Linked DNA regions of Neorhizobium galegae bv. orientalis str. HAMBI 540. The protein of the gene in region 1 interacts with the protein of each later gene in a pairwise test. Links are inferred from orthologs where the notes say so. Each region holds a gene or a part of one and is shown on either strand. Other genes may lie near its edges.

Evidence for each region.
Region 2: the proteins of ftsH (region 1) and hflC interact in binary tests that used the Escherichia coli proteins (3 or more experiments, as listed by UniProt). The link is inferred for Neorhizobium galegae bv. orientalis str. HAMBI 540 from one-to-one orthologs.

Annotation. Positions count from the first base shown.
Region 1 is NZ_HG938353.1:2,965,787-2,976,927, reverse strand. The notes cover bases 3,610-6,532. They hold ftsH (ATP-dependent zinc metalloprotease FtsH), read left to right. Parts: upstream 3,610-4,065; coding sequence 4,066-6,000; downstream 6,001-6,532. Other genes in these bases: glmM (phosphoglucosamine mutase), read left to right, coding at 6,233-6,532; tilS (tRNA lysidine(34) synthetase TilS), read left to right, coding at 3,610-3,960. Also shown: Tol-Pal system beta propeller repeat protein TolB, read left to right, coding at 1-655; peptidoglycan-associated lipoprotein Pal, read left to right, coding at 826-1,359; tol-pal system protein YbgF, read left to right, coding at 1,536-2,591; more of tilS, read left to right, coding at 2,599-3,609; more of glmM, read left to right, coding at 6,533-7,585; RG540_RS14705 (HAMP domain-containing methyl-accepting chemotaxis protein), read right to left, coding at 7,686-9,653; RG540_RS14700 (outer membrane protein), read left to right, coding at 10,215-11,051. UniProt on the Escherichia coli protein: Acts as a processive, ATP-dependent zinc metallopeptidase for both cytoplasmic and membrane proteins. Plays a role in the quality control of integral membrane proteins.
Region 2 is NZ_HG938353.1:2,086,869-2,098,085, forward strand. The notes cover bases 1,645-4,643. They hold hflC (protease modulator HflC), read right to left. Parts: upstream 3,620-4,643; coding sequence 2,669-3,619; downstream 1,645-2,668. Other genes in these bases: RG540_RS10510 (Do family serine endopeptidase), read right to left, coding at 1,645-2,446; hflK (FtsH protease activity modulator HflK), read right to left, coding at 3,616-4,643. In the rest of the region: RG540_RS10500 (BrnA antitoxin family protein), read left to right, coding at 1-177; RG540_RS10505 (GNAT family N-acetyltransferase), read left to right, coding at 201-782; more of RG540_RS10510, read right to left, coding at 800-1,644; more of hflK, read right to left, coding at 4,644-4,713; RG540_RS10525 (dihydrofolate reductase), read right to left, coding at 4,854-5,384; RG540_RS10530 (thymidylate synthase), read right to left, coding at 5,381-6,175; RG540_RS10535 (NAD-dependent epimerase/dehydratase family protein), read right to left, coding at 6,276-7,169; RG540_RS10540 (multicopper oxidase domain-containing protein), read left to right, coding at 7,422-9,323; RG540_RS10545 (sensor histidine kinase), read right to left, coding at 9,395-10,744; RG540_RS10550 (winged helix-turn-helix domain-containing protein), read right to left, coding at 10,731-11,217.

The DNA.
Region 1 (11,141 bases):
CTACATGTCGTTCGAGGGCAACCAGCCGCGGGTCTATCTGCTGCAGCTGGAGACCGGGCAGCGCGAAGTGGTCGGCAATTTCCCGGGCATGACGTTCTCGCCGCGGTTCTCTCCGGACGGCCAGAAAGTGATCATGAGCCTTCAGCAGGAAGGAAATTCCAACATCTATACGATGGACCTGCGCTCGCGTACCACGACGCGGCTCACCTCCACGGCGGCGATCGACACCTCGCCCTCCTATGCACCGGATGGCGGCCGCATAGCCTTCGAAAGCGACCGCGGCGGACGTCCGCAGATCTACGTGATGAATGCCGATGGTTCCGGCCAGACCCGCATCTCCTTCGGCGACGGTTCCTATTCAACGCCGGTCTGGTCGCCGCGCGGCGATCTGATCGCCTTCACCAAGCAGTCGGGCGGCAAGTTCTCGATCGGTGTGATGAAGCCGGACGGATCCGGCGAGCGCATCCTGACGAGCGGCTTCCACAACGAAGGTCCGACCTGGGCGCCGAACGGCCGTGTGCTGATGTTCTTCCGCCAGAATGCCGGCGCCGGCGGCCCGCAGCTCTATTCCATCGACCTGACCGGCTATAACGAGCTGCAGGTCAAGACGCCTTCCTACGGTTCGGATCCGGCCTGGTCGCCGCTGCTCGAATAGGGCGCCTTGATGAAAGAGGCGGGATTCCGCCTCTTTCCCGCCCCAATCTGCTGAAAATGAACGAAAAGGGACACCGGGAATATTTTGTTAACCATAAGAATTTGAGCATGGTTAACCGAACCCGGTTAGAATCTGGAAACTCTGAAATACTGATCAAGGAGAGACCGGCCATGAGCCGCACCGATACTTCGGCGATGAGCCGCATGCAGATCCTCGCCCGCAATCCTGCCGTTATCGCCCTGACTGTGGCGCTTGCGCTTGCCGGCTGCGCCAACAAGAAGAACCTGCCGAACAATGCCGGTGAGCTCGGCCTCAACGGCGCCGGCGCTGCAACGCCCGGTTCGACCCAGGACTTCACCGTCAATGTCGGCGACCGCATCTTCTTCGACACGGATAGCACTTCGATCCGCGCCGACGCACAGCAGACGCTCGACCGTCAGGCCCAGTGGCTGGGCCGCTATCCGAAATACGCGATCACCGTCGAAGGCCATGCCGACGAACGCGGCACGCGCGAATACAACCTGGCGCTCGGCGCCCGCCGTGCTGCTGCCGCCAAGGAATATCTCGCATCGCGCGGTGTTCCGGCGAATCGCATGAAGACCATCTCCTACGGCAAGGAACGCCCGGTTGCCGTCTGCGACGACATCTCCTGCTGGTCGCAGAACCGTCGCGCCGTCACCGTTCTCGGCGGCGCCGGTATGTAATCCGAGCAACAGCTCGAAAATAAAAGGCGGTCTTCGGGCCGCCTTTTTGTTTTTTCCATAGTTTAGCCCTGTTTTCCGGGATTTTTGACCGGGCGCTCGGTTGCTTTTTGCCGGCAGTTGGAAAAAATCTCCTCTCGCGCCAATCCGGCGCAGACTAAAGAGCAGGACGGACAAAGATGAAGAAACTTGTCTTGGCAGCGATGCTGGGGCTGATGGCGACGAGCGCCCCGGCTGGGGCTTTCGCACTGCCGAAACTCTTCCAGGGCAGCAATCAGCCTGCCGCAGAGCAGCCGCGGGAAACCACTCCGCCCCCGGTCATTCTGGCGCAGAGCAATGATGCCGTCCGTATCCAGCAGCTCCAGGAAGAGGTCCGGCAGTTGAACGGCCGGATCGAGGAAATGAGTTTTCAGCTGCTGCAGATGCAGGAGCAATTGCGCAAGACGCAGGAAGACAACGAATTCCGCTTCCAGGACCTGGAAAAGAAGAAGCGCACTGAAGTGGACGACGCGGGCGGGAAACCGGCCGTGGCGTCCAACCGCGCTCCCGCCGCCCAGCCCCCGTTGCCGCAAGCGACTGCTCCCGCGCAGTCCTCCGACGATGTCGCACGGATCATCGAATCGCCGTCCGGTCAGGGCGTCGGCGGGGCAGCCGCGCCCGGCCGCGCACCGCCACCGACGACGCTCGGGTCGATGGATATCGACCAGAACGGCAATCCGCGCGGCGCCAGCCGTAACGACCGGGCCAACAATGCCGCCGGGCTTCCGGGCGTCGATACCGGCCCGCAGATTTCCGGCAAGACGCCGCCGGCATCGACGGGCAGACCCGATCCGCAGCAGACCGCCTCGCTTGGTAGCGAGAACGATGCCTATCAGACCGCCTATAATCATGTGCTTGCAGGCGACTATCCGCTCGCCGAGAAGGAGTTCAATGGCTACCTGACAGCCTTTCCGAAGGGCGCCAAGGTGGCGGATGCGAGCTTCTGGCTCGGCGAGTCGCAATATTCCCAAGGCAAGTACAACGACGCCGCCAAGACCTTCCTCAACGCGCATCAGACCTATAGCAAATCCGCCAAGGCGCCGGAAATGCTGTTGAAGCTCGGCATGTCGCTTGCCGCACTCGACAATACCGATACGGCCTGCGCAACCCTCAAGGAAGTCACCCGGCGTTATCCGAGCGCGCCCAAGGCCGTGCTCGCCAAGGTGGGCAGCGAACAGAAGCGCCTCGCCTGCTGATCCTCCCGTGACCGCGGGCCCGAAAATCCTGTCGCCCGAACAGGCGACCGCGCGGCTGATCGCCGATATCGCCAGACCCGCGCGCCTTCTCGTCGCCATTTCCGGCGGCAGCGATTCCAGCGGGCTGCTGGTTGCCCTCTCGAAGTCAAATTCTCCCGGCTCCGGCCTGTCGCTTTTCGCGGCGACGATCGATCATGCGCTGAGACCTGGCTCCGCAGACGAGGCGCGCACCGTCGCTGCCCTTTGCGGCCGGCTCGGCATTCCCCATTTCATCCGCCGCTGGGAGGGAGAAAAGCCTGTCACCGGCATTTCCGACGCGGCCCGTGAGGCTCGCTACCGGCTGCTGGTCGAGATTGCGGCCCAGATCGATGCAACCGCCATCCTCACCGGTCATACGCTCGACGATCAGGCGGAAACCATCGCGATGCGCGCCGCCCGCAATGGGGGCGAAGAAAATTCGGGCCTTGCGGGCATGGCGCAGGCCGTGCTGCTCGATCGCCGCCGCTGGCTGCTCCGGCCGTTCCTCAATAGCCGCCGAGCCGATATCCGCGACTTCCTGACCAGGGAAGGGCAGGGCTGGATCGACGATCCCAGCAATCTCGATCCGCACTACGAGCGGGTACGGGTCCGCGGGCGGCTGACGCAGGAAAGGCCGTTCGATGCTGCCGCCCAGGACGTGGCTGCGGTGCGGCGCACCGCGCTTTCCGACGAGGCGGCGCGGCTTGTCCGCGAGCACGTGACGATCCGCCAGGGTATTCTGGCGCATCTCGATACCGCAGGCCTTCAAGGCGAGCCGGCCGTGCGGCGTCATGCACTGTCATTGCTCGCCGCGGTGCTCGGGGGGAGGGCGCATGCACTCGGCAGCGACAGCATGGACCGGGTCATGGTCTTTCTCGACGGTGGCCAGCCTGGACGGATCACCGCCGGCCGGGTGATCTTCGACCGGCGCCGCGACGGGCTTTATATCGTCCGAGAAAACCGCGGCATACTGCCGCTGCACGTTGGCCCCGGCGATACGGCAATCTGGGACGGTCGCTACCGCATCACGAATGCCGGCCCGGACGAGATCGTCGTCGGCCCAACCGCGCCGGATCGCGACGAGGCATTGGCGCTGTTTCCCGGCGTGCCGCCCGCCATCGCCACGCGCGCCGTGGCGGCGATGCCTTTCATCGAAACAAATGCCCTTCTTTCGGCGGATGACCGGCAAAACAAAGAAGTGGCCGAACGAAGTATCGTCCAACCTCTGCTTGCGCCTTTCGACCGCTTTTTGCCGCAGTTCGAGCTTAATCTCGGTATCGAGTTCGCGGTTTTGCTCGGATGCGACGGTTTTCCCCGGCTGCCAGTTAAGGATTCCTCGCGGAAAAGGTAGACGGCGGCTCCTGTTCGCCTTGGCAAGGACTTGCCGCAACCCTATGTTATGCGGCAAGCAAGGCGGCCGCCTCAAGAAGCAGGCCGTCGCAGTCCGGGGAGTTCAATGAACCCAAACTTTCGTAATATCGCCCTCTGGGTCATCATAGCCCTCCTGCTGGTCGCATTGTTCAGCATGTTCCAGACGGCGCCGTCGCAGACCAGCTCGCGTGAGGTCCCGTATTCGCAGTTCCTGCGGGATGTGGATTCGGGGCGAGTGCGGGATGTCGTCGTCACGGGCAACCGGGTGCTCGGCACCTACACCGAGAACGGATCAGGATTTCAGACCTATTCGCCCGTCATCGACGATTCGCTGATGGATCGACTGCAGGCGAAAAACGTCACCATCGTCGCGCGCCCGGAAACGGACGGGTCCTCGGGTTTCCTCAGCTATCTCGGCACGTTGCTGCCGATGCTGCTCATCCTCGGCGTCTGGCTGTTCTTCATGCGGCAGATGCAGGGCGGTTCGCGCGGCGCGATGGGCTTCGGCAAATCCAAGGCCAAGCTCTTGACCGAGGCGCATGGTCGCGTGACTTTTGAGGACGTCGCCGGCGTCGACGAAGCCAAGCAGGACCTCGAAGAAATCGTCGAATTCCTCCGCGATCCACAGAAATTCCAGCGTCTCGGCGGTCGTATTCCGCGCGGCGTGCTGCTTGTCGGTCCTCCGGGCACCGGTAAGACGCTGCTCGCCCGTGCGATTGCCGGCGAAGCGAACGTTCCGTTCTTCACCATTTCCGGTTCCGACTTCGTCGAAATGTTCGTCGGCGTCGGCGCAAGCCGCGTGCGCGACATGTTCGAACAGGCGAAGAAGAATGCGCCCTGCATCATCTTCATCGACGAAATCGACGCTGTCGGCCGTCATCGTGGCGCCGGTCTTGGCGGCGGTAACGACGAACGCGAACAGACCCTAAACCAGCTCCTTGTCGAGATGGACGGGTTTGAGGCCAATGAAGGCATCATCCTGATCGCCGCGACCAACCGTCCGGACGTTCTCGACCCGGCGCTCCTGCGTCCCGGCCGGTTCGACCGCCAGGTCGTCGTGCCGAACCCGGATATCGTCGGCCGCGAGCGCATCCTCAAGGTTCACGCCCGCAACGTGCCGCTGGCACCGAATGTCGACCTCAAGGTTCTTGCCCGTGGAACGCCCGGCTTCTCCGGTGCGGACCTCATGAACCTCGTCAACGAAGCAGCCCTGATGGCCGCGCGCCGCAACAAGCGCATGGTCACCATGAGCGAGTTCGAAGACGCCAAGGACAAGATCATGATGGGCGCCGAGCGCCGCTCGTCGGCCATGACCGAGGCCGAAAAGAAGCTGACCGCCTATCACGAAGCCGGCCACGCCATCACTGCGCTGCATGTCGCCGTCGCCGATCCGCTGCACAAGGCAACGATCATTCCGCGCGGCCGTGCACTCGGCATGGTCATGCAGTTGCCGGAAGGCGACCGCTACTCCATGAGCTACAAGTGGATGGTGTCGCGCCTCTGCATCATGATGGGCGGCCGTATCGCGGAAGAACTCACCTTCGGCAAGGAGAACATCACCTCCGGTGCTTCCTCGGATATCGAGCAGGCCACCAAGCTTGCCCGCGCCATGGTCACCCAGTGGGGCTTCTCCGACGAACTCGGCCAGGTCGCCTATGGCGAGAACCAGCAGGAAGTCTTCCTCGGTCACTCGGTCTCGCAGTCGAAGAACGTTTCGGAAGCAACCGCCCAGAAGATCGACAACGAAGTGCGTCGTCTGATCGATGAGGCCTATACCCAGGCGCGTGAGATTCTCACGACCAAGCACGACGAGTTCGTGGCGATCGCCGAAGGGCTGCTCGAATACGAAACGCTGTCGGGCGAGGAGATCAAGGGGCTGATCAAGGGCAAGAAGCCGTCACGCGATCTTGGCGACGATGCTACTCCGACTCGTGGTTCGGCCGTGCCGAGCGCGGGCCCAAAGAAGGACGAGCCGAAGAGCGGCGAGCCGGAAAGCGGTCTGGAACCGCAGCCGCACTGACCCTTGCTATAAGCATCAAAAGCCGCCGTGGAGTGATCCACGGCGGCTTTTGCTTGGAAGGGTTTATTTATTAGTAACGGGATATAATCGATTTTGACGCTAATTTATGTGCTTGTGCCGTTAAACTATGGCATGAGCCAAGCTTCAGGCCGGTTTTGCCGTCTAACATATTGCAGGGTTCGATTCCCTGCTTAAGACCGCGACGCTCAGGCGCGATGACGAAGGAGCTTACATGACACGCCGCTATTTTGGCACCGATGGCATTCGCGGACAGTCCAATATCCACCCGATGACGCCGGATCTTGCGATGCGCGTCGGCATCGCCGTCGGTACGATCTTCCGCAACGGCAATCATCGCCACCGGGTGGTGATCGGCAAGGATACGCGTCTCTCGGGCTATATGCTGGAAAACGCCATGGTGGCGGGTTTTACCGCCGCCGGCCTCGACGTCTTCCTGCTCGGGCCGATCCCGACGCCGGCCGTCGCCATGCTCACCCGCTCGCTGCGCGCCGATGTCGGCGTGATGATCTCCGCCTCGCACAATCCTTATGAGGACAACGGCATCAAGCTGTTCGGTCCGGACGGCTACAAGCTCTCCGACGAGCTCGAAATGCGCATTGAGGACCTGCTCGACAGCGACCTGCATTCGCAGCTCGCCAAGTCCGGCGACATCGGCCGGGCAAAGCGCGTCGAGGGCGACATCTACCGCTATATCGAACATGTGAAGCGCACGCTGCCGCGCGACGTTACCCTGCATGGCTTGCGGGTCGCGATCGACTGCGCCAATGGCGCAGCCTACAAGGTTGCTCCGCTGGCGCTGTGGGAACTCGGCGCAGAGGTTGTCACCATCGGCAACGAGCCCAACGGCACGAATATCAATCTCGACTGCGGCTCGACCAGCCCGGAAGCGCTGCAGAAGAAGGTGCATGAAGTGCGCGCCGATATCGGCATCGCACTCGACGGCGACGCCGACCGCGTGATTATCGTCGACGAGCGCGGCGAGATCGTCGACGGCGACCAGTTGATGGCAGTTATCGCCGAGAGCTGGGCCGAGGACCAGAAGCTGAAAGGCGGCGGCATCGTCGCGACGGTGATGTCCAATCTCGGCCTGGAACGGTTTCTCAACGGCAAGGGCCTCGATCTGGCACGCACCAAGGTCGGCGACCGTTATGTCGTCGAGCATATGCGCACACATGATTTCAACGTCGGCGGCGAACAGTCCGGCCATATCGTGCTTTCCGATTTCGGCACGACCGGTGACGGCCTCGTCGCCGGCCTGCAGGTCCTGGCGCGGGCCAAGCGCCTTGGCCGGCCGGTCAGCGAGATCTGCCGCCGTTTCGAGCCCGTGCCGCAGCTTCTGAAGAATGTTCGTTTCCAGGGCGGCAAGCCGCTGGAGGACGTAATCGTGCGTCAGGCGATCGCCGATGCGGAAGCCGAACTCGCCGCCAAGGGCCGCCTGGTCATCCGCCCGTCCGGCACAGAGCCGCTGATCCGGGTGATGGCGGAAGGCGACGACCGGGGACAGATCGAGCGCATCGTCGATGGACTGGTCGGCGTCATCGCCAACGTCCGCAACGCGGCCTGACTGCGCAGCAATCCCAATGAAAAAGGCCACCCGCGGTTTTCGCGGGTGGCCTTTATTTTTGCGGCAAGTTCCGGATAGCCGGATCGCCGTTCTTGCTGTCTCAGAACTCTTCCCAGTCCTGCTTTGCGGCAGCGGCATTGCTCTGGAATGACTGCGCGACTTTGGCAACCATTTTGCGGGCCGGCGAGGTGGCCGGGCGGCTGCTGCCGGATGCGAGTGCGGGCGAGCCGCGATGCGAAGACGTTCCCGTTACGGCACCGCCGCCGATATGGAATTGCGACAGAAGCTGGAACAGGCCCTCCGCATCCCGGGCAAGACTGTGCGCCGCTGCGGTGGTTTCCTCGACCATGGCCGCGTTCTGCTGCGTTCCCTGATCCATTGTATTGACCGAGGTGTTGATTTCCTTGAGGCCGATCGACTGTTCCTTCGAGGCTTCGACAATAGCCTCGACATTGCCGTTGACCTGCTGGACCTGGATGACGATCTCCTGCAGGGCCTTGCCGGTTTCCCCGACCAGCGCCACGCCGCTCTTCACGTGGTCGTTGGAGGTGTGGATCAGTTCCTTGATCTCTTTTGCCGCCTTGGCGGAACGCTGGGCGAGTTCCCGCACTTCCTGCGCCACCACCGCGAAGCCCTTGCCGGCCTCGCCGGCACGGGCAGCCTCGACGCCGGCGTTGAGAGCGAGCAGATTGGTCTGGAACGCGATTTCGTCGATGACGCCGATGATGTTGCCGATCTCGACGGCAGACGAATCGATCTTGCCCATCGCGTCGACCGCATCACGGACGACCCGGCCGGAACGCTCGGCATTTTCCTTGGTCATGCGCACCAGGTTGCCAGCATCCTGAGCGCGGTGGCTGGAGTCGGAAACCGTCGTGGTGATCTCTTCCAGGGCCGCTGCGGTTTCTTCGACGGAGGCCGCCTGCTGTTCGGTGCGTTTGGCGAGGTCGTCGGAGGCCGAGCGGATTTCCTGGGCACCGGCGGCTATCGCACTCGCATTCGCGGCAACCTTCTGCATCGCTTCGCGAAGTTTCGCCACTGCGGCGTTGTAGTCGGCCCTCAACTGGTCGAGCGAGGGAGTGAAGGGTGTGTTGATCTCTCGGGTCAGGTCGCCGTTTGCCAGGGCCTGCAGAGCGTCGGCGAGCTGGCGGACCGCCTGGCTCGTCTGTTCTGCGAGCGCACTACGCTCGGTCGCGTCCTGTTCCAGCCTGTGGCGTTCTCCAACGGTCCGCTTAGCCTCGGCATCCGCCTCGCGCTCCGCCTTGATGGAGATGGCCTCCCGAAGGGCGGCCACGGCGCGGGCCAGCATGCCGATCTCGTCGCCGCGCGCCTCGATCGTCCGGTCGCCTTCGAGGTTGCCCGCAGCCATGGCTTTCAGCGATTGCTGCAGCTTGGAGAGCGGTCCAATGATCGAGCGGGCGGTGAAGAAGGCGACAATGATCGAAAGCAGCGCTGCTATGCCGAGGGCGGCCAGCGCAAGGTTTCTAAAGCCGCTCGCAGCGTTGCGGACATCGCCGCCGATCGATTTGTTGAGCGCCTCCTGATAGTCGATGAACTTGTTGATCGCTCCGAGCCAGGAGACGAAGAGGGGACGGGCCTGCTCCAGCAGGATCTTGCGCGCCGCCTCGCCATCACCTTTCTGCTGCAGCGAAATGATCTGGGCAACCAGCGGGTTGGTCTTCGACTGGATGTCGGCGATTTCAGCCAATATTGCCTTTTCCCGATCCGTTGCGCCGGAGGGCGCGCCGACCATATCCGCCATGCGTTTTTCGTTTTCCGCATAGGAGGCCGCGAGCTTGCCGATGAGCGCTTCCGCTTCCTTGCGCTCGGCATCGGACGTGACGAGCGTCACATCGCGTATCGCGATCGCGCGGTCGTGCACGCTGCCGCGATAGTTGATGGCAAAGCGCTGCTTGACGCTGTTGACGTCATTCACGGTTTCGAGGTTGTTGTCGATCGTCGCAACCTGGCTGGTGGAGTAGAAAGTCAGGCCGATCATCAGGAGAAGCAAAAAGCCGAACCCGACAGCCAGTCGGAATGCTATGCCGAATGTTTTGACATTGCTCATGGACAGTTCTTTCTTTTGCGGCGCCTCGCGTCGCAGCTATACGCGGTCGATCTTCTCCGGAAGAGCATCAGGATATTTCATGGCGGCAATTTCGATTGAAGTTGCTTGTTCGGTGAACAAGATGTCCCCGATTGAAACGCATCGGCAAACTCCCTCCACTCATTCGGCCCCTGCAGATCTCCCGGTATTTCCCAGCTCCGAATATGCTAAAAGTATGCATCTATGGTTTATAAAGAATTAATTGTTTATCTAAGCTTAAATTACCTTTTGCTAACGCCGCTTCTACTGAAGTAAATGAAGCCAATAGTTTGGCGGCTGGCGTGGATATGGCCTGCCTTGCTCGGTCAGCCTACAAAAGAGGGATCCGTTCGACGCGAACGCCTTGTCCAACTCTCTCAACATAAGTTTAATTGTAGAATTTCCGGCTGTTTTAGGAAAACGCGCGGTAAACAAGCATGGTTAAGCGAGACTTAACCTTTGTCGATCATCATCCACAGCGGATCAACCCGTTGGCTGCCCGCTTTGCATGCCATACGCGATACGAGCTTTGGAGATGAACCCATGAAAAAGTTGCTGGCCAGCGCTTTTGCGCTGACATTGACGGTGAGTGCCGCCAATTCCGCCGATCTTTACCAGCCGCAGCCGGAGCCTTATCAGGATGCGCCCGAAGTGACCGTTCAGGAGGCTACCGGCTGGTACCTTCGCGGCGACGTCGGCTATTCCTTCAAGAAGTCGCGCGGCACCGATTTCTACCAGGGTACCGGCGGACCCGGCGTGGCGCTTGCAGAATTCGGCCGCTCCGACCTGCGTGATGCCTTCACGCTCGGGGGCGGTGTCGGCTACCAGATCAACAGCTACCTGCGCACCGACGTCACCCTCGACTACATGTTCAACAGCAAGTTCCGCGGCTCCACGTCCGGCAGTTGCGGTGTCGCCGCCGCGTGTACCTCGACCGACCTGGCCTCGATGCACGCCTATTCGCTTATGGCCAACGCCTATGTCGATCTCGGCACCTATGGCTACTTCACACCTTATGTCGGTGGCGGTATCGGTGGCACCTATGTCAAGTGGTCGAACCTGCGCAACACGTCCTGCGCCGACAGCGGCGCCGGTTGCGACCCGGAAGTCACGCATGGCGGCGAAAAGAGCTGGCGCTTCACCTATGCGCTCATGGCCGGCGCATCGATCGACGTCACCTGCAACGTCAAGGCCGATGTCGGCTACCGCTTCCGCCATGTCACGGGCGGCGACATGTTCGGTTACTCAACGGGCGGCGGCCCGGGCAAGGACAAGGGCTTCTATTCGCATGAAGCCCGCGTCGGCGCCCGCTACATCTTCGGTGGCTGCGACACGCCGCCGGCTTACGAGCCCCCGCCGCAGCCGATCGTCTACAAGTAAGGTTTATCCATCTCCAAGCGAAAGCCGCCTTCGGGCGGCTTTTTGCGTTTGCGGCGGCAAAGCTGCGGCAGAAATTTGTCCGTGGGCGAC
Region 2 (11,217 bases), 880 kb from region 1 along the record:
TGGCGATTGGCTAGGCGCGGTGATCTCTATCGCCCTTTGAAGAAGTCAGTGACGATTCGCCTGGATGCCGATGTCATCGAATGGTTTAAAGAGCATGCGACAGGCAGCGGCTACCAGACCGAGATAAACAGCGTGCTTCGCCAACACGTCGCGCAGCAGGAAAAGAAGTCCGCCTGAAATTGCGCCAAGATATGTCTCCCATGATCATCCTCGAAACCGAACGCCTGCGCCTCAGGAGCTGGATCGACAGCGACCGTGATCTCTTTCGCGAGATCAATTCCGATCCGAAGGTCATGGAATTTTTTCCGTTCCGCCGCACCCACGAAGAGGCGGATGCATTTCTCGTCAAGCTCAACGACACGATCACCGAGACGGGGCTCGGTTTCTACGCGCTGGAACTGAAGGAAACGCAGGAGCCCATGGGTTTCTGCGGCCTTTCCCTCGCCAACATGCCGGATATCTTTCCGCTGCAAACGGTGGAGGTCGGCTGGCGGCTGGCGACCCGGTTCTGGGGCAACGGTTATGCCACGGAGGCAGCACGCGCCCTGCTCGACTTCGCTTTCGGCGAAAAGCATCTCGACGCGGTCGTCTCCTTTGCGGTCGGTGAAAACAGGCGATCGACCGCGGTGATGAAACGGCTCGGCCTGCACCGGATCACCGGTATGGATTTCGACCATCCGCGGGTGCCGGATACGCATCCGCATCTGAAACCGCATGTGGTCTATGCGGTCACACGCGACGAATGGCATCGACAGAAGACGGCCGCGGGACGCACCCGCTGACCGCCTCGCTCTTGAGCTTACTCCAGCGGCAGCGCCACGAAGCGCAGGTTGCCGGAAGGATCGGACACCATCACATGCGCGTTGCGGCGGCCTTCGGACTTCAGCACAGCGATCCGTTTCACGACGTCGGCGGGGCTTTCGACGAAGTCCTGCGCCACCTCGACCACGACCTCGCCGACCTTCAGCCCCTTCTGAGCGGCGGGCGAATTCGGCGCGACGGCCGTGATCACCACGCCCTCGACGCTTTCGACAATGCTGAAGCTCTTGCGGCGGTCCTCGTCGAGCACGGCGAGCGTCATGCCGAAGGCTGCAGCAGGATCCTGGCTGAGCTCGCCCTTCTGGTCGCCGGGCGCATTGTTGTTGGGCGCCTTGTTCTCGCCCTGGCCTTCCGGCAGGGCCGGCTGGTCGTCTTCCTCCTGCGGCTCGGCGCTGTCTTCGAGGCGGCCGAGCGTCACCTTGACGGTCTGCTGCTTGCCGTCGCGCAGGATCACCACGTCGACTTCCTTGCTCACCGGGCTTTCCGCCACGATGCGCGGCAGGTCGCGCATCTCGTTGACTGCCTGGCTGTCGAAGCTCAGGATCACGTCGCCGGCCTTGATCTCGCCGTTCTTGATCGGCCCGCCGCTGACCACGCCCGACACCAGCGCGCCACGTGCCCGGTCGAGACCAAGGCTTGCCGCGACGTCGTCGGTTACTGGCTGGATGCGCACGCCGAGCCAGCCGCGACGCGTCTCGCCGAATTCGGTCAGTTGGTGCACAACATTTTCGGCGAGTTCCGTCGGCACGGCGAAACCGATGCCGATCGAACCGCCGGAGGGTGAAATGATCGCCGTGTTGATACCGATCACCTCGCCGCGCATGTTAAACAGCGGGCCGCCGGAATTGCCCTTGTTGATCGCCGCATCCGTCTGAATGAAGTTGTCATAGGGACCGGCATTGATATTGCGGCCACGCGCCGAGATGATGCCCAGTGTCACAGACCCGCCGAGGCCGAACGGGTTGCCGATCGCCATCACCCAGTCGCCGATCCGCATGCGGCGGGAATCGCCGAAACGCACAGCCTTCAGCGGCGCCTTGGGCTCGACCTTCAGCACCGAAAGGTCGGTCTTGGTGTCGGTGCCGACCAGCTTGGCCTTGAGCTTCATGCCGTTCGGAAAAATCACCTCGATGTCGTCGGCACCTTCGATGACGTGGTTGTTGGTGACCACGTAGCCGGAGGGATCGATCACGAAGCCGGAGCCGAGGGAAGAAACCTTCTGATTGCCGTTCTGCTTGCCCTGGCCATCGAAGAAGTCCTCGAAAAACTCCTGGAATGGCGAGCCCTCCTGGATCTGCGGCTGTGGGCCGGCACCCTGGTCCTTGACGCTCTGCGATGTCGAGATGTTGACGACGGCATCGAGCAGGCCCTCGGCGAGATCGGCGATCGAGGCCGGGCCGCCGCCTGCCATCGGCCCTGGAGCCGGAGGCGGATTGATGCTCGGCGACGGTGTCGGCGGGGCCGGCAGCATGACGCCGGGAGAACCGGCGGCGGGCGGATTGGCATTCTGCCCCGGAGCAGCAGGGACCGGTGTCTGGGCAATCGCCTGCAAGGGTGCCGCCAACACGGCAAAAGTTGCCGCAAGCGTGACGGTGCGCTTGAAGGTCGATCGAACCGAATGGGCCATCTGGCGTCCTCGCTGTTGGATTGTCCGCATCACCCCGGAAGAGCGGTCTCGACCCGGGCAGGCTATAGGAACCTTTGAATCGGGCGGAGTTTCGGCAGAGCATAGGGCGGAATGACGACGGTGGAAATTACCTTTTCGTGAGGATTGCACCCTCTGCCCGTCACGCCTGTGGACGGTCTTGTTATGAAAGGGGCGGCTTTTGCGCCGCCCCAGTCTGTCGGATCAGTTCGCCGGCGCTGCAGGTGCAGCAGGCGATGCCGGCCGTGCAGGTGTCTGGATAGGCGCAAGTGCCTGGCCTGCGGACGAGTTGAAGAACCGGAAGAATTCCGAATCCGGCGACAACACCAGCGTCGTGCCGTTATCGGCAAGTGCGGCCACATAGGCGCGCATCGTGCGGTAGAACTCGAAGAAGGCCGGATCGCGCTGGAAGGCCTCGCCGAAGATCTTGTTGCGCTCGGCATCACCCTGACCGCGCAGGATTTCCGAATCCCGCTGCGCTTCTGAGACGAACTCGACGACCTGACGGTCGGCAATGGCACGACGCCGCTGCCCCTGCTCGTTACCACGGGCGCGGATCAGTTCAGCCTCGGCAAGACGCTCGGCCTTCATGCGCTGGAAGGTCTGCTGAGAGACTTCCTGGGTGAGGTCGGTGCGGCGGATACGAACGTCGCGGATCGCAAGCCCCAGGGTTTCCGCCGCAGCAGTGAGGTCGGTGCGAACCTCCTGCATCATCGAGGAGCGCTCGTTGGAGAGTGCCGCGTCGAAATTGCGCAGACCGTAGACACGGCGCAACGCTGCATCGAGGCGGGTGCGAAGCCGCGATTCGGCCGAATCGCGATCACCCGAGACCGTTTCCCGGAAGAGGCGCGGATCGGCGATCGAATAGACGACGAAAGCGTCGACTTCATAAAACGCACCACCACGCACCTGTACGCGGATATTGTCGAGATCGAAGCGCAAAGCCCGGTCCTCGACATACTGGACACGATCGGCATCCATGAAGGCAAATGGCAGCTTGAAATAGATGCCAGGCGCGCGCTTGACGTCCTGGATCTCACCGAAGCGGACGACGACTGCCTGTTCGCGCTCGTTGACCACGAAAACCGACGAATAGATCAGCACGAGGAGAACGGCGAGGCCGATCAGGATTGCGGGGAGTCGATTGGAGTTCATCGTGTGCCTCCCTGGTTCGTCTGCGGCTTGATCATCTCGTTGAGCGGCAGATAGGGGACCACGCCGTCCTTGTTGTCCAGAATGATCTTGCGGGAATTCTTCAGCACCGTTTCCATGGTTTCGAGGAAGATCCGCCGGCGCGTCACTTCAGGCGCGTTGGCATATTCGTTGTAGATCGAGACGAAGCGCTGCGCCTCGCCCTGCGCTTCGTTGACGACCTTGTCCTTGTAGGCGGATGCCTCTTCACGGACCTGGGCTGACTGACCGCGCGCCTGACCGAGCTTCTGGTTGGCATACTGGTTCGCCTCTTCGACGAAACGATCCTCGTCCTGTTCGGCGCGCTGTACTTCTTCGAACGCATCGGCCACTTCACGCGGCGGAGCTGCATCCTCGATCGGCACGGCATTGATGGAAAGGCCCGAGCCGTAGGTATCCATCGTACCCTGGATGATATTGCGCACTTCGGTCGAGATGCCTTCGCGGTTGTCGCGGAAGATGTCCTGCGCCGGGCGGCGGCCGACGACTTCGCGCATGGCGCTTTCGGAAACCTGCTGCAGCGTCGAGGCCGGGCCTTCGAGGTTGAACAGATAGGCCTTCGGATCGGTGACGGTGAACAGGACCGAGAACTGCACATTGACGATGTTCTGGTCGCCGGTCAGCATCCAGCCGGCATTGGAGCTGGAGCCCCGCGCCGCGCCGATATTCTGCTGCTGTTCGGTGACCTTGACGATCTCGACGGTTTCGAGCGGCCAAAAATGGAAATGCAGGCCAGGCATTGAGATTTCATCCTTCGGCCGCCCGAAACGCAGTTCGACGCCACGCTCGTCCGGCTGAACGGTGTAGATGGACTGAAAGGCGAGGAAGGCGAAAATGACGATGATTACGATCGCAAAGGCGCCGCCGTTGAAGCCGCCGGGCATCATGCCGCGCAGCCTGTCCTGACTGCGCCTTATGATGTCTTCGAGGTCCGGCGGCCCGCCGCTTCCCCCGCCGCCGCGCGGGCGGTTCGGTCCCTGTCCCCAGGGCCCCTGATTATTACCGCCACCGCCGCCCCAAGGGCCACCGCCGCCACCATTCTGATTGCTCCAGGGCATCAAAACCTCTTTGTTCGTATTCGCTCCCAAGCCGCGACCCTGCCGTGCGGCATCGATCTGGCTATTGCCCGTTATAGGGATGGGGAGGCCCGCTTTCAACGCAGGTTCAATAACTTCCCGTTCAACGGTAACGAAATGTTTCAGTTTGTCGCGGCTCGACGGACATAAGTGGCGAAACGGGTCGGATAGCTGTCCTTCTCGCCGGCCGGAACCGCTATCTCCTCCACCTTATCGAAGAGATCCGGATCGATGGGCGGAAAGAGCGTATCGCCGTCGGAAATCCCGGTTTCGACATGGGTGATGCGCAGCATGTCGGCGATCCCGATCGCCTGCGCGTAAATCTCGCCACCGCCCAGCACGAAGATTTCGTCCGAACCGGTTTCCTGCGCCCTGCGGCCGGCAATCTCAATGGCTTCGTCAAGCGACGCAGCCACATCGACGCCGTCATAATAAAAATCCGGGTTGCGGGTGACGATCACATGCGGCCGACCCGGAAGCGGCCGTCCTCCGAAGGAATCAAAGGTTCGGCGCCCGACGATGACCGGCTTGCCCAAGGTCAGCGCCTTGAAGCGCTTGAGATCTGTCGAAAGCCTCCAGGGCATGTCACCATCGCGGCCGATGACGCCGTCCTGCGAAACCGCGGCGATGATGACGAGGCGAGGCCTGCTCACACCGCCACCGCCGCCTTGATATGCGGATCGGCCTCATACCCTTCGAGCGCAAAATCCTCGAAGCGGAAGGAGAAAATGTCCTTCACTGCGGGATTGATGCGCATCGTCGGCAGCGCCTTGGGAGTGCGGGTCAGCTGCAGCTTCGCCTGCTCGAAATGATCCGAATAGATATGCGTATCGCCGAGCGTGTGGACGAAGTCGCCGGGCTTCAGGCCGGTGACCTGCGCCACCATCATCGTTAGCAGCGCGTAGGAGGCGATGTTGAAGGGCACCCCGAGGAAAACGTCGGCCGAGCGCTGGTAGAGCTGGCAGGAGAGCTTGCCGTCCGCGACATAGAACTGGAACAGGCAGTGGCAGGCCGGCAGCGCCATGTCGTCGAGCTGGCCGACATTCCAGGCCGATACGATATGCCGGCGCGAATTCGGATTGACCTTGAGGCCCTCGATCAGCTGCGAGATCTGGTCCACATGGCTGCCGTCGGGGGCGGGCCAGGAGCGCCACTGGTAGCCGTAGACGGGCCCAAGCTCGCCCTTCTCGTCGGCCCATTCATCCCAGATCGAAACGCCGTTCTCTTTCAGGTAGGCGATATTGGTGTCGCCCTTCAGGAACCACAGGAGCTCGTGGATGATCGATCTCAGATGCAGCTTCTTGGTCGTGAGGACCGGAAAACCTTCCGCGAGGTCGAAGCGCATCTGGTGGCCGAACACCGAGCGGGTGCCCTTGCCGGTCCGGTCGCCCCGGTCGGTGCCGGTTTCCATCACATGCCGGAGAAGATCGAGATATTGTTTCATGGGGTCAGGCCGCCGATTCCATCGTCATGGAATCATATAGTAGCACAGCTCGGCACGACCAATCTCGTTTGACGGCTTTCCCCTGTTTTAGCGATGCGGATCAGTCGGAGACGTAATTCCGCCAGTTGTGATTTTCGGCAAAACCCAACACCTCCCGGATCTTGCGGTTGCTGATCGGCGCCTCGAATTCGCCGATCTCGCCGGTGATCGGCGTTCCGGGCGCCCAACGCTCAAGGAAGGATCTGGTCGGCTCGCGCGCCGTGATCGTGTCGTTGACCGCATTGAAGACCTGGAAGCCCAGCCCGTCCTTTTCAACGCACAGATGCACGATCTGGCCGAGATCGCGGGCATCGATATAGCTCCAGGCATTGCGCTTGCGCGACGGCGGGTCCGCCAGGAAGCCGGGGAAGCGGCTGTAGTCCTCCGGCGAGATCACGTTGCCGATCCGCAGCGCATAGATATCTGCGCCGAAACGCATGGCGAAGGCCCGCGCCGTCTTCTCGTTGACGACCTTGGAGAGACCGTAGCTGTCCATGGGATCGACATCGTAATCCTCGGTGAGTGGAAACGAATGATAGTTCTTGTCGCCTTCGGCGAAGCAGACGCCATAGGTCGTCTCGCTGGATGCAATGATCACCTTGGAGATGCCAAGCTTCATCGCCGCTTCGATGACATTGTAGGTGGAGATCGTGTTGGCCGAAAACGTCGCGTTGTCGGGCCGCATCAGGATGCGCGGCACGGCGGCGAAATGCACCACCGCATCGACGGGCGCCGGCCCCTTGCCGCTTTCCAGCCCCTTGAATCCGAAATGCATGGAAAGCGCATTGAAAGTCTCGCCGCCGTCCCTGAGATCGGTAATGAGAGTGTTGACGCCGGGGCAATCGAGCGGCACCAGGTCGAGGTTGAACACCTCATGCCCTTGCCCAAGAAGATACGGCACGACATGCCGTCCGGCCTTGCCGCTGCCGCCGGTGAATACGATCCGCTTGCCCATGACCGCGCCTCCTCAAATCCCATCCGGGCCCTGTCGCGACTGTCGATATCGTCCGCCTGCCTTTTGCGAGCCCGGTATCGCCAGCCGAAAACGACCTGTCTGGGTCGATGATGAAGCATGGCACCGCCAGCCCGTCAACGTCGATCACGCAAAAGCAGAACGCCTGAAATACGCCTGGAAGCGTTTGACCTTCCAACGCTGGAAACTTGTAGCGTCCGCTCCATCTCGTGACTTCGCGATGTGGAGGAAGCCATGTTCATCCAGCCAATCGATTACCTTCTCTTCGTCTGGTTCATCCTGGCTGGCCTCAGCACTCTGTACGTTGCCTGGGACCAGTTCAGGAACAATCCCGAACCGGCGGTGATGAAATGGGGCTTCATCCTCGTCACGCTCTACCTCGGGCCGATCGGCCTGCTTCTCTACATCCTGGCGGACAAGGAACCTGTGCCCGGAACGCATGAGGAGTTCATCAAGCCGCTGTGGAAGCAGGGGATCGGCTCCACCATCCACTGCGTTGCCGGCGACGCCACGGGCATCATCATCGCCGCCGCGATCACTGCTCTTCTCGGCCTGCCGATGTGGATCGACATCATCATCGAATACATTGCCGGTTTCACGCTCGGCCTGTTCATCTTCCAGGCTCTGTTCATGAAGAACATGATGGGCGGCTCCTATTGGCAGAATGTCCGAAATTCGTTCATGCCGGAATTCATCAGCATGAATGCGATGATGGCCGGGATGGCTCCGGTCATGGCGATCCTGATGATGGGCCGCGACATGAGGGCCATGTGGCCGGGAGAAATGCTCTTCTGGGGCGTAATGGCCCTGGGCATCGGGGTAGGTTTTGCGATCGCCTACCCGTTCAATGTCTGGCTGGTCGCCAAGGGACTGAAGCACGGGCTGATGACGGAGAGAGGCCAAATGGCCGGCGACATGCATGGGCCGCACCGGCAGGAGGGCGCACATGCCCACGAAGACGAGCACCGACAAGAGGAAGCCAGCAGCCATCAGCATCACGGGTCGGGGCAAGATCACCCAAACCGTGCATTCGCCCCTACCCGCGTCCAGATCGCTGCGATGGCCAGTTTCACGTCGATCATGCTGGTCGCCGGCTTCGCCTATCCGTTCACCAGGGTGAACATGCATCTGAGCGCCCACGATGTCGGGAGTGCGATCATGGCCCCGGGGATGATCATGGCGTTCGATACGCCCGGCGACGCGATGCGCGACATGGCGGCTGTCGATCCGCGTCTCACGAGTTTTCAGGCGCGGGAGACGGCGATTGGCGGCGAAGTCCTTCAGCCGCGCATCGAGGGCGACGTCAAGGTCTTCGACCTGACTGCCTCGGTGATCCGATGGTCGATATTGCCTGGCGAAACGGTGGAGGCTTATGCCTACAACAATCAGGTTCCGGGCCCGACCTTGCGGGTCGCGGAAGGCGACAAGGTCCGGATCAACGTCACCAACCGGCTGCCGGAAAGCACGACCGTCCATTGGCACGGCCTGATCCTGCCAAACGAAATGGACGGGCCGGCCCAGATCACCCAGAAGCCGATAGAACCGGGGCAGACCTTCACCTACGAGTACACGGTCGGGCAGTCCGGCACATATTTCTACCACACGCACGACCATGTAGATCGGCAGCAGTCCCTTGGCCTCTACGGAGCACTGATCATCGATCCCAAGGATGCGGCCAATGAAATTCCTGCCGATCTCGAATATACGATGCAACTTCAGGAATGGGTGAAGCGGGAGTGGCTCACATATCCCGCCATGCCGATGGAAGGCGCCCTGCCCAACTTCTTTACGATCAACGGGAAATCTTATCCCGCAACCGACACGATCAGGATGAAGGTCGGGCAGAAATTGAAGGTGCGCTTCGTCGGTTCACACACGACGGCCATCCATCCGATGCACATTCACGGAGGCCCGTTCGAGGTCGCTGCGCGTGACGGCGAGACGCTACCGCCGCCAGCCCGTTATCTGGCTGATACGGTCAACGTTGCTCCCGGACAACGGTATGATGTCATATGGACCGCCCAGCGGCGGGGCAAATGGCTCGTCCACTGCCATATCCCCCACCACACGACCAACAACAATGTCGAGGTCGATGGCGGTGGCGGCTTGATGCTGGTGATCGATGTGCAACCGTGATTGTTTCAGGTCGACTTCGCCCACGCTGATCGCGCCCATATCAGCGGGATCATGCCGCACGCGGAGCAGCCTCAGATGCTGCGAAACAGGATAACCACGGACAGTCCCGGCGCATTGTCCAGCAACTCGACCTTCGCACCATGAAGCTCTGCAATCGCTTTTACGAGGCTGAGGCCAAGACCTGATCCGACAGTGGTTCTGCTTTTTTCCAGCCGATAGAAGCGATCGAAGACCCGCTCCCGCTCTTCCGCAGGAATGCCTGGGCCGTCATCGGATACGCTCAGGCAGATCGCGCCACCGCGATGCGTCAAGCCCAATGTGATGGTGGACCCGGACGGGGTATGACGGAGCGCGTTGGCGAGCAGATTGGCCAACATCTGCCTTATCAAATCTGGATCGGCGCGAACCTGACATTCCTCTCCCGCTTCCTGTATACGAAGCTCGTAGCTGGCCTCCGCGGCGATCACGTCGTAAATGTCGTAGATGTCGCGGACCAGCGCCGTGAGATCGATTGCCTTGAAATGGGCAGTCCTGTTGCGGGCCTCAATCTGAGCAATCCTCAGGAGTGCGTCGAACGTGTTCGCTATCGCAGTCAGTTCAGCGAGAGCGGCTTCTACCGCATTTTTGGCCTCTTCCATTGTTTCTGCTTGCAGGGCATCGTCCAGAATGAGGAACGTGCGACCGATGGGCGTCTTCAGGTCATGAGCAACGTCCGTTGTTACTTGGTGCAAGGTGGCGACGCTCGCCTCCAGACGCTCCAGCGCAACGTTGACCTCCGACGATAGCATGTCGATCTCCTCCATCCTCGACGAGACCGGCAGTCGCCTCGCAAGCTCGCCGCGTCCGATGGCATGAGCGGTTTGAGACAGCTCCGAGATCCGCCGACGAGTGCGATATCTGAGGACGACGGCTCCGCCCAGTCCGACTGCAAATACGATTGCGGTCGCCCACCCGAAGCTGATCAGCACGATCCGAGCCAGTTCATCGGTGTCGCCGTAGCTGATGCCGACCGTCAGGTCGTTCCCGTCGAGCTGGCCCCTGAACAGCTTGTAGTTGGCATCGCTTTGATGCTGATCTTTCGGCCTCAGGGTGGAGAAGCCTTTTGCAACGCCTTTCAGTTCAGCGTTTCCGGCAATCAGCGCTCCGGGTGAATTCCGGAGCGTGTAGATCGTCTCTTCGCCTCGGATCGCCGGACCATGGCTGTTGATCATGCTGACTGCGCCTGGGAGACCGCGAGCCTCGTAGGCTGACCCGATTTCCCTGTATCGCTCCATAACGTTTGCGTTGAGCCGGTCGTCGAGAAAATTCAGCACCATCTGGTAGGCGATGACGTTGGCTGCCAGGTAGGAGACGACAAACAGCGATATGTAGAGGAAGGCAAGCCGGACAGCCGTGCTCTTGAAGAAGCTACCGCCGCGCATGCAGGCTATAGCCGGTGTTGCGCACGGTGTGCAGGAGCGGGAAATCGAACGGTTTATCGATCTTCGACCGCAACCGGCTGATATGAGTTTCGACCACGGAGCTCTGCGGATCGAAATTGAAGTTCCAGATCCTCTCCAGAAGCATCGTTTTGGTAAGCACCCTTCCCTCGTTTCGCATCAGAAGCTCCAGCAGCGTGAATTCTCTCGGCAGCAGTTCAAGAAGCACCCCAGCCCGTTCGGCAGTTCGCTTGACCAGATCGAGTTCAAGATCACCGACGCGCAACTTCGTCTTCTCCGCAGCCATTGGCGGACGCCTGAGCAACGCGTTGATCCTCGCCGTCAGCTCCGAAAAGGCGAAAGGTTTTACGAGATAATCATCGCCCCCGGCTTCGAGACCCTCAACGCGGTCATCGACACCGCTCATGGCCGTGAGGAAAAGAACCGGGGTTCGGACGGAGGCTGCGCGAAGGCTC